DNA from 3 places in the Actinoallomurus acanthiterrae genome. Region 2 is predicted to be linked to each of the others. Evidence: riboswitches for the same ligand, from Rfam matches in the RefSeq annotation. Region 2 holds a riboswitch; each other region holds the start of a gene.

The links. Region 2 has a riboswitch for cyclic di-AMP ahead of ACYVF7_RS24085 (CHAP domain-containing protein). Riboswitches for the same ligand answer to the same signal wherever they lie in the genome.
Region 1: another riboswitch for cyclic di-AMP. It lies ahead of ACYVF7_RS17860 (CHAP domain-containing protein); the one in region 2 lies ahead of ACYVF7_RS24085 (CHAP domain-containing protein).
Region 3: another riboswitch for cyclic di-AMP. It lies ahead of ACYVF7_RS04405 (C40 family peptidase); the one in region 2 lies ahead of ACYVF7_RS24085 (CHAP domain-containing protein).

Annotation. Positions count from the first base shown of each region.
Region 1 covers NZ_BAAHCO010000001.1:3,671,928-3,676,098, forward strand. The annotation lists gene ACYVF7_RS17850 (TetR/AcrR family transcriptional regulator) at 1-66, opposite strand, end outside; gene ACYVF7_RS17855 (RlpA-like double-psi beta-barrel domain-containing protein) at 274-882, opposite strand; gene ACYVF7_RS17860 (CHAP domain-containing protein) at 1,030-1,779, opposite strand; cyclic di-AMP (ydaO/yuaA leader) riboswitch at 1,792-1,933, opposite strand; cyclic di-AMP (ydaO/yuaA leader) riboswitch at 2,039-2,182, opposite strand; gene ACYVF7_RS17865 (sirohydrochlorin chelatase) at 2,778-3,539, opposite strand; gene ACYVF7_RS17870 (phosphoadenylyl-sulfate reductase) at 3,521-4,171, opposite strand, start outside.
Region 2 covers NZ_BAAHCO010000001.1:5,042,596-5,046,766, reverse strand. The annotation lists gene ACYVF7_RS24090 (hypothetical protein) at 1-1,115, opposite strand, end outside; gene ACYVF7_RS24085 (CHAP domain-containing protein) at 1,154-2,191, opposite strand; cyclic di-AMP (ydaO/yuaA leader) riboswitch at 2,191-2,333, opposite strand; gene ACYVF7_RS24080 (BPL-N domain-containing protein) at 2,947-3,819, shown strand; gene ACYVF7_RS24075 (Pls/PosA family non-ribosomal peptide synthetase) at 4,064-4,171, shown strand, end outside.
Region 3 covers NZ_BAAHCO010000001.1:902,176-906,346, reverse strand. The annotation lists gene ACYVF7_RS04410 (FtsX-like permease family protein) at 1-851, shown strand, start outside; cyclic di-AMP (ydaO/yuaA leader) riboswitch at 1,438-1,576, shown strand; gene ACYVF7_RS04405 (C40 family peptidase) at 1,641-2,606, shown strand; gene ACYVF7_RS04400 (GntP family permease) at 2,717-4,126, opposite strand.

The sequences.
Region 1 (4,171 bases), 1.4 Mb from region 2:
GGCGCGGATGCGGTCCCGGGAGGCGCTGAGCCGGGCCTCGACACGGGGCGTACGGCGGTACGGCACGTAAGAATTGAACCGTAGTTCATTCCTTCAGGGCAAGGGCGGCCGTCGAGAAAGACCGTCGGCGAGGATCGAGCCGCCGGAAGGGACAGGGCCGTCGGGAACGACAGAAAGGCGCGGGATCTCCTCAAGTGAGGGGATCCCGCGCCGTTCGGACCGGCAGGCGAGGGGGGGAGCGGGTGACGCCGTGCCGGTGTCGAGGGGGGTGGGTTACGCCTTGCCGGTGGCCGTGTCGTAACCGGTGCCCGAGTGGCGGTACACGCCGCCCTTGCCCAGTTCCAGGACCTGGAACTTGATCGTGACCGAGTTCGACGCGGTGCCGGAGAGGTCCTGCATCATCTTCTCCGACAGGTCGATGAGCGCCGGCGGGTTGTGCTGCGCGACCGCCCACTCGGCCGGGCCGAAGTCCTCAACGACGCCGATCGCGCTCTTGCCGTTGTAGGTGATCTTCACCTTGGTGCCGAGCGGCCAGTACGGGCTGGCGAGCGTGTGGTACGACATCGGCTTGCCGGAGGCCGTCGACGGGTCCCAGAAGGACGTGGCGGTCGAGACGCCGCCGGGCAGGGCCGCCTTCTTGGCGTCCTTCTTGATGTCCTTCTTGACGCTTACGAACAGCCGGTCCTTGTTCTCCGCGGTGACGCGCTTCTCGGTCTGCGGCGCCTGCTTGGACGCCTGCGCGGTGGAGGGCGCGGCGGCGCTCTGTGCCGAAGATGCCGACTCCGGAGCGGATCCGTAGGCGAGGGCGGTGGTCACGCCGGCGCTGGCCAGGGTGACTCCGGCGGCCGCGGTGGCGATGGCCTTCGTCGAGAACCTGATCATGGGATTCCTTTCGGGGGGCATGGGGGAACTGCGGGATGGGGGAATCCCGGGGCGATGACAGGGGGGATGCGTGGGACCGCCCGGGAAGGGGAGGTCGGCGCGGGCCACGTCGCTCGGCGGCGACGCGGCACGCGCCGACACGGGCGATTACTGGGCGTACTCCGGATAGCCGTAACCCACGACAGAGGAGGTGTTCCGGGTCCGGACCTTCACGGCGTTGTCCGTGTTGCCCTCGACGGTCTGGATGGTGCCGTCGTGGTTGTCCTTGATGACCAGGCCGACGTGGTCGATGGCGTCGACACCGCTGCCGTTCCAGGAGAAGAAGACGACGGCTCCGGGCTTGGGAACGTTGCCCCAGCGGCCCTGAGAGATGAACCACTTGGCGTGGGTCGGGGTGAACGCGTCGCCGCCGATCCCCTTGACGCCGGCTTGGGAGCCGGCCCACGAGACGAACATGTCGCACCAGTTGGCGTTGGCGTAGTCGCCGATGGACCCGCCGTCGCGCGCGACGCCTGCCTTGGCGAACGGCGAGGACATGAACCACTGGTTGAACTTGGTGCCGCCGGCCGCGTTCTCGGTGGTGCCGACCTGGGAGACGGCGAGCTTGAGGACGTCCGTGGCCGAGGGCAGCTTCTTCTGCACCTGCTTCGGTGCGGCGAGGGCGCGCAGCTGGGTGTGCGGGTCGTCGCGCAGGGCAGCGGCTTCGAGCGCCTTACCCGTACTGGGATTGGGTATCTGGGCGACGTGGTGCGCCCCGCTGGGAAGCTGCGCGGACAGCGCCGGCCCTGCGGAGGCCACGGTGAACGCGGCCGCGCCGGCGGCGGCGGTGCCGGCGATGACGCCGGCGAGGGTCTTGCGATCAAAGGTGAAGCGGGGTTTGGCGTGTCGAGGGGACACGGGGGGTACTCCTTCGGCTTCCATGCCGCTTACCGGGTTAGCTGACGGGTTCGGGCGTGGAAGCTGCCCTACGGCACAGGGGATGTGCCGATTCACCCCGGGACTTCTGGTGGGTCCCCGGCTCCGCTAGGTGCGGATTCAGCGGGTCGCCCGCTCACGCGGGCGGCTCGAACAAAGAGACACGTCTGCCGTCATCGGCTAGGGGTAGCGGTGACGGCCGGTATTCAGATCAGGGCGGACTCGCGGACAAGGTTCTGCTCCTTACTTCCAGTACGCCTACCGGGTTAGCTGACGGGTTCGGGCGTGGAAGTCGCCCTACGGCACAGGGGATGTGCCGATTCACCCCGGGACTTCTGGTGGGTCCCCGGCTCCGTGATCTTCACGGACTCGACGTTGCCGCTCTCGCTGCGAATGGATCTACGGGTGCTTCGCGGGAGTGGCGCGATTTGGGATATGAACCGTCTCGGCTCTGTACGGAGGCCCTCGCACGCGTCTTCGCGCCGCGCCATCTGCGCTGGTGGGCCGGCCGGGCCGGCGGATGTTCGGGCGGCGCATGGGGGGCGTCGCCGGACGTAGAGGAACATATCAGACAAATACCGACGTGCCAAATATGGCCACCGGACATTACTCACGTGATCGACGCCACAAAGATCGCCATAAAGATCGATCTGCGCGCCTTATGATCCACTTTACGTTTCCGGTCGAAACAATCTTGAACGACCGCAAAACAACGTGGAATCGCCAGATATCGCAACAGTCGGGTGCCGAAGGGTATTCCGCGCCCCGTCACGATGGGTGACCGCAGGCTCGTCGGGAGGCTCGCCGCACGCGCGGAGCGCCCGGAATCGACAGCAGGCGCGCCGGAGACACCGGAGCGCCGGGAAGGCGTCAGCAGGCGCGCCGGAGGCGCCGCAGCGCTGGGAAGGCATCAGCAGGCTCGCCGTACGTGCCGGAATCGGCAGCAGGCTCGCCGTAAGCGCCGGAGCGCCGGGAAGGCGTCAGCCCGCCGCCGCGACGCGATCGCCACGCGTCAGGATCTCGTGATAGCGCTGCGACGTGATCTCCGCCACCTCCGGCGCGGCGCCCAGCACGGGCGAGACCGCCACCGCCCCGGCCTCCAGGGACTCCTCACGGACCTTGTCCGCGAAGTAGCCCGGGGCCAGGAAGTAGGACGCCACCGCGACTCGCGGCGCGCCCGCGTCGTACAGCATGCGTACGGCCTCGGCAGGGGTGGGACGGGCCGCGGAGGCGTACGCGGGGACGACGGAGTGCCAGCCGCGCCAGGACCGCGCCATCCGGCCGATCGTCGCGTTCGCCGCCGGATCGCTGGAACCGGCGGCGGCGAGCACCAGAGCGGTGTCCGGGTCGGGGCGGACGCCGACGTCGGCGAGCCGTCGCTCCAGGGCCTTCGTCATCAGCGGATGCGGGCCCAGCGTCGCCCCGTAGTGCAGGGTCAGCCGCGGATGGGCGCTATGGGCGTCGCGAAGCGCCCCCGGGATGTCGGTCTTGCTGTGGTACGCCGCGGTGAGCAGCAGAGGGAGCACGACGGCCTCGTCGGCCCCCTCTCCGACGAGACCACCGAGCGCCTGCCCCGGGGCCGGGGGAGCGTGGTCGAGATACGAGGTCACGACCCGCACCCCCGATGAACGGCGAACAAGATCGAGAAGTTCCTCGATCGTCGCCGCCGCACGCGGATCCCGGCTCCCGTGGGCGACCGCGACCAGGGGGATCGCGGAGGTGCTCAGAGGTTGATGCCGCATTCGGTCTTTCCGGTGCCGGCCCAGCGTCCGCTGCGCGGGTCCTCGCCCGGCGCGACCTGCTTGGTGCAGGGCTCGCAGCCGATCGACGGGTACCCGTCGTACTGCAGCGGGTTCACCAGGATGCCGTGCTCCTCGATGTAGTCGTGGAGCTGGGCCTGGGTCCAGCGGGCGAGGGGGTTGACCTTGACCTTCCCGCGCGCGGCGTTCCACTCGACCACGCGCGAACCGCGCCGGTGCGAGGTCTCCTCACGCCGGATGCCGGTGATCCACGCTAGGTACGGCTCGAGCGCGCGGTTCAGCGGCTCGACCTTGCGCAGGTGGCAGCACAGATCCGGGTTCCGGCCGTACAGCCGGGGCCCGAGGTCGCGCTCCTGCTCGGCGACGGTCCGGGAGGAGGTGACGTTGACCACGTTGACCGGGTAGACGGCCTCGACGGCGTCCCGCGTGCCGATCGTCTCGGCGAAGTGATAGCCGGTGTCGACGAACAGCACGTCGATGCCGGGCCGGATCTTCGAGGCGATGTCGACCAGTACGGCGTCCTTCATGGACGACGTGACGCAGATCCGGTCGCCGAAGGTCGCGATCGACCAGCGGACGATCTCCTCGGCGGAGGCCTCCTCCAGCGCGTCGGC
Region 2 (4,171 bases):
ACGACGATGCGTCGCGCGAACATGTCCGCTTCGCCGGGACCGGTGACGTCATAGGTGAAGTGCTGTAACGGCGACAGCGGTATGCCGCCGATCGTCACCGGATGCCGCACCTCGTAGATCGCCGGCCACGGACAACGGTGAAAGCTTCCGAGCCGTTCGCCGGTCCGGTCGGCCGCGAAGGCGATCGCCCCCATCCGCAGGGCCGCGTCGATCTGGGCCTGAACGCGGATCGTCGCCGGCGGGCAGGTGTCCGTGGCCCACATTCGCTCGAGGGCGGCGCATGCCCGCGGTGACGCTTGCAGGGTGTCGCGTTGGTGGGGGTCCGTGAGACACCACGGGTCCGTCTCCGCCGGTAGGCGGGCGACGAGGGAGACCGCCCTCGTACTGTCCCGTGCGTCGAGTAGATCCGGCATGGCGATGAACTGGCCGAACAGAAAGAGGGTTCGGACCGCATAGCGCAGGTGAAGGTCCGGTGGGGTCGGCACGGTCGCCGCGTCGCCACCGAGAGGCGCTCGCGCGGCGTACTCGATCGCGTCCGCGGCGCGGTCGAGGATCCGCCGGAACTGGTGGAGATCTTCAGGTCGGCGACCCGATGTCTGTGCGTAATCGGCCAGAGTGACCAGGCCGCGCGCGTGGATCGCGCGCGCGGCCGTTGCCGTCGCCGCGAGTAGCCGGCGATCGCTGGGCTCGTCCTCGAGCCAGGTCGGCGGCTCGGCGGGCAGACGTACGTGCTGATCGATCCGATAGGCCGAGTCGATCGCGGTCCGGCGGGCGTGAAAGAGCCAGCGCTCGACCTGCCCGAGAAAGGCGAGGATCCGAGCCGCCGCCCCGGACCGCACCGTTCCGTCGTCGTACGGATCGACGGCGTCGAGCAGGTGCTCCCCGAGCGTTTGCAGCACGTAGGCGTTCCAGACGCAGAGCAACCGTCCCGCGGCGGCGGACGCCGGAAGGAGGGAGCCGGTCGGCCGGCTGAGGTGTTCCCGTCTCCACCGTTCTGCGTCTTCGAGCTCTCGATGGACGAGACGCCCGGCACGACGGTAGCCCTCGAGGGTCTGTACGGACAGCTGACCCTCGAGTGCCCGCGTCGTTCGTACGTCTCCAGCGGAGGATCGCATTCCGCTCAGAGCCTCATGGCGAAGACGGCTTGGGGCGTTCAACGGCCGGGTGAAGTTCCGGGCCTTGATGAGCCCGCCATCTGCCGTGTGTCGGCGATGGCCGAGTGCAACGAGTCCCAGAAGGCGAGTTCGGCGTCCTCTTCCAGCTCAGAGATCTTCCCCCAGAACTCACGGTCCTCGGCCTGGGATGCCACGGCCTCGGTCAGAGCGGGCATGACGGCGGTGCTCGCGTCGGCGTCATCGAGGTGAGCCGTCGTGACCTCGGCCGGAAGCTCGACGGGAGTGCGGTGGTGCTTCCCCCGTTTGCGAAGCTGCACGCCGGGCGATGGCACCGGAACCCTGGACTTGGCGATGGCCAGCACGGCCGTGCCGAACACGACGACGGCCAACAGCCCGGTCAGAGCGGCCCCTTGCTCGGCGATCGGGCCCGGCTGTTCCGGACTGGGGTGCGACGTGCGGGTGACGTTCGCCGCCGGCGCGGAATCGCCGGTGAGCGAGGTGACCGACGGTGGTGGAGCCGAGTGCCGGGGCACGTACTTCTGCTCGGCCTGCCCGGTTTGCTTGGTCTGCTCGGTTTGCTTGGTCTGCTGCTCCGTGCCCGGGATCGGCTTGCCCTTGACCTTCACCTTCGCCGGGTAGCCGAACCCGACGACCTGGCCGATGTCGCGGGTGACCCTCAGGAGCGCGTCGTTGTGGTTGGCCTCGATCGTGTGCAGCGTGCGGCCGTCGACCCTCTCCACGATGCCGACGTGCTCGATGCCGCCGATGCTCTTGCTCCCGGAGAAGGAGAAGAAGACGATCGCTCCTGGCTCAGGCTTGTGCCCCCACGCGTGATGCTTCTGGAACCACAGCGCGTGCTCGGGGGTGGAGGCGAACTGCCCTGCCCAGTCCTGGACACCGGCCTTGTCGGCCGCCCAGGCCAGGAACATGTCACACCACGGGGCGGTCTTGTAGTAGGAGCCTTTGTCGACGTGCTTCCCGTACCAGTCTCCGAACTTGGTGTAACCGCCGCTCTTCTCCGCGTAGCCCAACTGGCTCTTGGCGATCTGCAGCAGCTTGTGCCCTACTGGATCCATTTCGCCCCCTATGCCGCCGACCGGGTTAGCTGACGGGTTCGGGCAAGGGAAGCCCTACCGCGTGGGCGGATTTACCCCAGAGAACATGGGTCCCCGGCTCCTGTGCCGCTGGCTGCAGCGCAGGATTAGGCGGGTCAGACCGTACCTCCCGGGATGGGAGGTAGATCGCAGTCCAACTCCGACGCAATGTAGTAGCAAGGTCATGATGACGGCAAGTCTGCCCCAAGGGGCGGCATAGGCATCACCGTCACCTAACTGGCGATATACCGAGTGAACACGCACGGTGACGCCGATCAGTCCCCTTCAGTCTCCTATTTGCCATCGGAGATCACTCCCTGCGGCTCTGGGGAGAATGCGTCTCACGCTCAGTTCCGCAGGCAGATGCACTGGCCGAGCCGTTTGTTGTACAGTCTTACAACTGTGCAAGCGTTATCGGCATGGCGGGGTACACCACCCGACATCCGGGGGCTCTCCCGGCGCATCACTCCGATGCCACGGCCGAGCATCGGAGAGCGCCCGGGCTGAACACCCAGGGCACATCGGCATCGCGAATGGTTAATTGCCGTTTACCGAATTCCGTCGCCGACCGAGCTTCTTTGGTCGCCTACCGGTGGTGCCGCTATTCCACTGTACACTTCGATTGGTGCTAAATTTTAGCCGTACAGTAAGGCATAATGGCCGGTTCGGGCCCAGGCGCGACAACTGCGTACTGGAATCTCGAGCTCGGTGACGTCGCGCGACCACACGGGGATCACATGGGCAATCAACGCCGGGCGTTAAGCGAATTCTCCCGACGCCGCGCGCTGCACGGCGGATTGGCCGCCACCGGCGGTGTGCTGGCCGCCGGGTACGGACTGGCCGCATCGTCGCCGAACTCTGGACGACAGGACGGTCGCCGCCGCTTCACGACCGCCACCGGAACGGAGCGACGTGGCTCGCCCACGTACGCGACGAGTCCGGGAGAGCACCCGATAGCCCTCGTCTACCGCGGGCCCGCGGCGATACCGGGATGCCCGGAGGCGGTCGCGGCAATGATCCGCGACACCGGATGGAACTTCGACGTCCGATACGTCGGTCCGGGCGAGTCGGCGAAGCTTTCCGCCGCCACGCTGCGCCGGGCCGCGTTGTACGCCCAGCCGGGCGGCGGAGACCTGGAAGACGGCTACCGGCACATGCGACCCCACGCTGCCGACATTCGGGCCTACGTGGCGGGCGGAGGCCGCTACCTCGGTTTCTGCCTCGGCGGTTACCTGGCCGGATCCACCCCGGGCTTCGGCCTGCTGCCCGGTGACGCCGACCAGTTCATCGAAAGTCCCGGCGCGAGCGTGCGCACGGACCAGGACACCGTCGTGGAGGTGCGGTGGCGGGATCGGCCGCGGCGGCTCTACTTCCAGGACGGCCCCTACTTCTGGATACGCAAGAGGGCGTCCGGCGTGATGGTGCTGGCGCGATACACCAATGGGCGGATCGCGGCGCTGGTGGCACCGTACGGACGCGGCCGGATCGGCGTGGTCGGGCCGCATCCCGAAGCCACGGTCGACTGGTATGAGGAGAACAGCCTGGTCAATCCGGATGGCATCGATCCCGCACCCGGACACGACCTCGTCGACGCGCTGATGCGGACCTGACCTCCACGACTTCAACGGAAATCCCGGTATGCCACATGTGATGGAGCCGCCTTTCAGATCGCCATGAGATGAAGCGGAAAACCGCTCCCAAGAGATAGGGCCGCTTCATTCAACGAGTCCGGATAGTCCCCGGAATAATCCTGTGTCGCTTTTCATCCCGCCGGATCGACCATGAATCCGGATGGGATTCTTCGTGCTGCCTCGGCAGTGACGAAACCTCGTCATCCCCCCTGTGAGGTTCACTGTGATCGAACGAACCGGCTCCGACCAAGGGTCTTCCGGAAACCGGCTCGGCCCCTCGGAAACACCCCTCGTACCCCGTCCACGCGATTCCCGCGCGCCCGGCCGCACC
Region 3 (4,171 bases), 4.1 Mb from region 2:
CGGTCGTCGTCGCCCCGCGCCTGGTGATCGTGGACACCTCCGCGTACCGGCGGATGCTGGCCTCCACTCCGCTGCCACACGCGCCGGCGCTCACCCGGCTCAGGGCGACCGGACACGGCGACGTCCCCGCGCTGGTGCGCTCGAGCGATGGCAGCCTGCGGCGCGGCATGCGGCTAGAACTGCTCCGGGACGGTGCCCCGGCCATCCGGCTCACCGCCGTCGGTACGGCGCCCGCCGTCGGTGACGCCGATGACGTCGTCCTCGTGGACGCCGCGGCCGTCTCCGCCGCCGGAATGCCGGCCGTCCCGAACACGGTGTGGGCGACCGGCCCCGGAGCGGCGCGAGCGGTCACCGCGAGCGCCGTCGCCGCAGACGCCGTAGTCCGCGCGGACGTGCTGCGCGCACGCCGTAAGGCGCCGCTGACCTCCGGGCTGCTGCGGCTGACGTGGACCTCGGCCGCGACCCTGCTGACCCTGGGACTGCTCGGCCTCGCCCTCGGCACGGCCGCGAGCGCCCCGGAACGGTGGCAGACCCTGACCCGGCTGCGGACCCTCGGCCTGCGGCCACGGGACGCCCGCTGGGTCGCCGCGGGCGAGTTGCTGCCGCCGGTCCTGGTCGCCGCCGTGGGCGGCCCGCTGCTCGGGATACTGCTCGCGCGCCTGACGTTCGGCCCGCTCACCCTGCGGTCGCTCACCGGGCAGGCCGGCGACCCGGCCCTGATGCTGCCGTGGTGGTGGCTCGGTCTGGTGACCGTCGCGTTGCCGGCGGCGGTCGCCGTGGCGGTACCCGTCGAGTCGGCGCTACGACGCCGCCGCCGATTGAGCGAGGTCCTCCGCGCGGGCGAGGGATAGCCGCCGGCCCCGAGGGCGTGTCCGACAGATCCCGTTCGTAGCGAGCGCCGTCTGGGCGCCGCGCAGCCGGACAGCGGATCTGTCAGACACGCCCTAGCAGCCAGCCGGTGGGCGACCCGGCTGAGGATCGGCGGCGCGTGGCGACACCGTGGTCGGCCGAGCGCGTGTGCCCCAGCCGGCGCCGCAGGCGCGGCCGGCCGGACCGCACGCCGGCGGGACCGGTCCTTCGAGGCGGGTCACCGCGTAGACGTGGACGACACCTCGCCGCTGGTATTCGGCGAGTCGGGCGAACCCCGCCGACTCGGCCGCCTGGTGCTGGGCACCGCGATCTCGACGTAGGTGCCGCCAGACCGCTTCGTCTCGCCGCCGGCCATGACGCCGCGAAGGGCATCGGCCGCTGTTCTCGCCGAATGAGACTCGAGGACAGTCACTCAGCGTCGGGAACTGCGTACCAGAACAGGGCACATTATCTGCGGTCGGTAACGGACAGTACACACAGCGTGTGATAAGTCCCGTTTCGGTGGTTTCATCCACATTGATGCCCTACGCTCCGTAAGACTCGACCGTCCCATGCTTCACAACAGAGCACGACCGTCAGCCGAATCCCCGCAGTGCGGGGAACCGGGGACCCAGGTACCTGGGGTGAATCCGCAGCGCCCGGCGCTCGGTAGGGCATCTCCCGCCCGAACCCGACAGCTAACCCGGTAGGCGTGAGGAGAGGAGTTCGTACGCGTGGCATTTTCATATTCGCGACTCACCCGTTCTGGTCGCCTGAGAGGAATTATGGCCTTGGCGGCAAGCGCCGCCCTCCTTCTTCCCGCAAGCAGCGCATACGCGGCCACCAAGCCGTCAGCGGCCGCGACAAAGAACAAGCTGGACAAGCTCAACAGCCAGGTGGACAAGCTCGCCAACCAGTACGACAAGGCCAAGACACAACTGGACGCGGCGAAGAAGCGGCTTTCAGCGATCAACAATCAGATCGCCACCGAAAAGCCCAACTATCAGAACCTCCGCGTCCGGGTGGCGCAGATGGCCGTCGCCGCCTACAAGAACGGCAGCCTTGGCAACACCGCCGTTCTCGCTTCCAAGGACCCCGAAGCGACCCTGCAGAACATGTCGTCCTTCATCGAGCTCTCCAACAGCCGCAGCCAAGAGATGAACGCCTTGCTGGCATCGACCCAGCGCCTCCAGCGTGATCAGCAAGAAGCCAAGGCGGCACTGCAGACCGTCACCACGACCACGTCCACGCTCAAGAGCCAGAAAGCCGCCGCCGAAAAGGCGATCGCCAAGCAGAAGGCGCTGTTGACCAAGGTCACCAGCTCCAGCGGAAGCACCAAGAGCACGAGCGGCAACAGCAGTGGCAAGAGCAGTGGCGGCAGCAGCCCCTCCAGCTCCGCATCGGGCTCAGCCGGCAAGGCGGTGAATTACGCCATGTCTCAGCTGGGCAAGCCTTATATCTTCGGCGGTACAGGCCCGACGGGCTATGACTGCTCCGGGCTGACGATGATGGCCTGGCGTTACGCCGGCGTCAGCCTTCCCCGCGTCGTCCCCGACCAGTACAACGCCATCCGCCACGTGGCCAAGTCCGATCTACAGCCCGGTGACCTGGTCTTCTTCGACGGCCTCGGACACGAAGGCATTTACGTCGGCGGCGGCAGATTCATCCACGCCCCGCACACCGGCACCGACGTGCAGTACGCCAGCATGTCCAACAGCTACTGGACCGCGAACTACGTCGGCGCCGGCCGCCCGTGATCGAAGGGCCCGTCGCCCGGCATGTTCGCTGGACCGTGGGGAAGGCGTCGTACCTCCTGGACCGGTTCGACGCCTTCCCCGGCCGGCTGACAACATGGGGCATACGGTCGCTAGAGGAACGCGGAGAGCAGGAGGGTCATCCCCAGGCCCATGATGCTGACCAGCGTCTGGGTGGTGGTGTGGACTTTCGTGGCCTTGCCCATGTCCATCCCGAAGGACTCCTTGACCAGCCAGAATCCGGCGTGGTTGACGTAGTTGAGGCCGATCGAGCCCGCGCCGATCGCGATGACGACCAGCGAGGTGTGCCAGCTGCCGGACGCGGTCACCAGCGGCGCGACGATGCCGGTCGAGGAGACGATCCCCACCGTCGCCGATCCGGTGGAGGCGGAGAGCAGTAGCGCGAGCAGCCACCCCAGCAGCACGACGCTGATGTGCGCTCCGCCGGCGGCCGAGGCGATGGCGTGGCTGATACCCGTGTCCTCCAGTACCTGGTTGAAGGCACCGCCCCCGCCGATGATCAGCAGGATGCCGACCACCGCCTTGAGGCTCTCCGTGACGGACTGCCGCACCGCTTCCCCTGACCTGCCTTGGGCCAGTCCCAACGCGAGCAGCGCGACGAGGAAGCCGATCAGCATCGCGATGACGGGCGCACCCACCAAGAGCGTCGCGCTGCGCAGTTGGCTTCCGTCGGGCAGGGCGATCTCCGCGATGGTGCGCAGCAGCATCAATGCCACCGGGACGAGGATGCAGGTGACCGCCCAGGCGATCGGTACCGGCCGCCGCGCTGTTCCGGAGTCGTCGCCGCGTACGGCGGGGTCGTCCTCCGCGCGCCGCCGTACGAACTGGTCGACCAGGGCCTGGTCGGGGTAGACGTCGATCCGCGGGGCCATCCAGGTCGCGAAGACGGGGCCGGCCAGAATGACGGTGGGCACGGCACACACCAGGCCGAGCAGGATCGTCTTGCCCAGGTCCGCGTGCAGTCCGGCGACGGCGGCCAGCGGTCCCGGGTGGGGCGGGACCATGCCGTGCAGGGTGGCGAGCACGGCGATGGTGGGGATCACGAGCATGGTGTACGGCGAGTAGCGCGCGTGTCCTTGCCTGCGCATCCGGTCCGCCACGCTGAACACCAGTGGCAGCAGCACGATGAGGCCGACCTCGAAGAACATCGGGATGCCGATGACGAACGCCGCGGCGCTCATCAGCCACGGCACTGAACGCGGCGTCGACCGGCGCACCACCGCCGCGGCGATCACTTCCGTGGCGCTGGAGTCGGCCAGCAGGCGGCCGAGCATGGCGCCGAGAGCGAGCGTGATGCCGACGTTGCCGAGGACGTCGCCCGCACCCTTCTCGATCGAATCGGCGATCTTGGCGACGGGTTCGCCGCCCGCCAGCCCGACCCCGATGGACACCACCAGCAGGGCGATGAAGGGATTCAGCCTGAGCCGCGAGTTGATCAGCACTACGAGCAGGGCGACCGAAACGATGAGTACGGCTATCAGCCCCGGCGTCGACGTTGCCACCGCAGGACCTCCTCGATACCTCCGGAACCGGTTCCGGAATAGTTC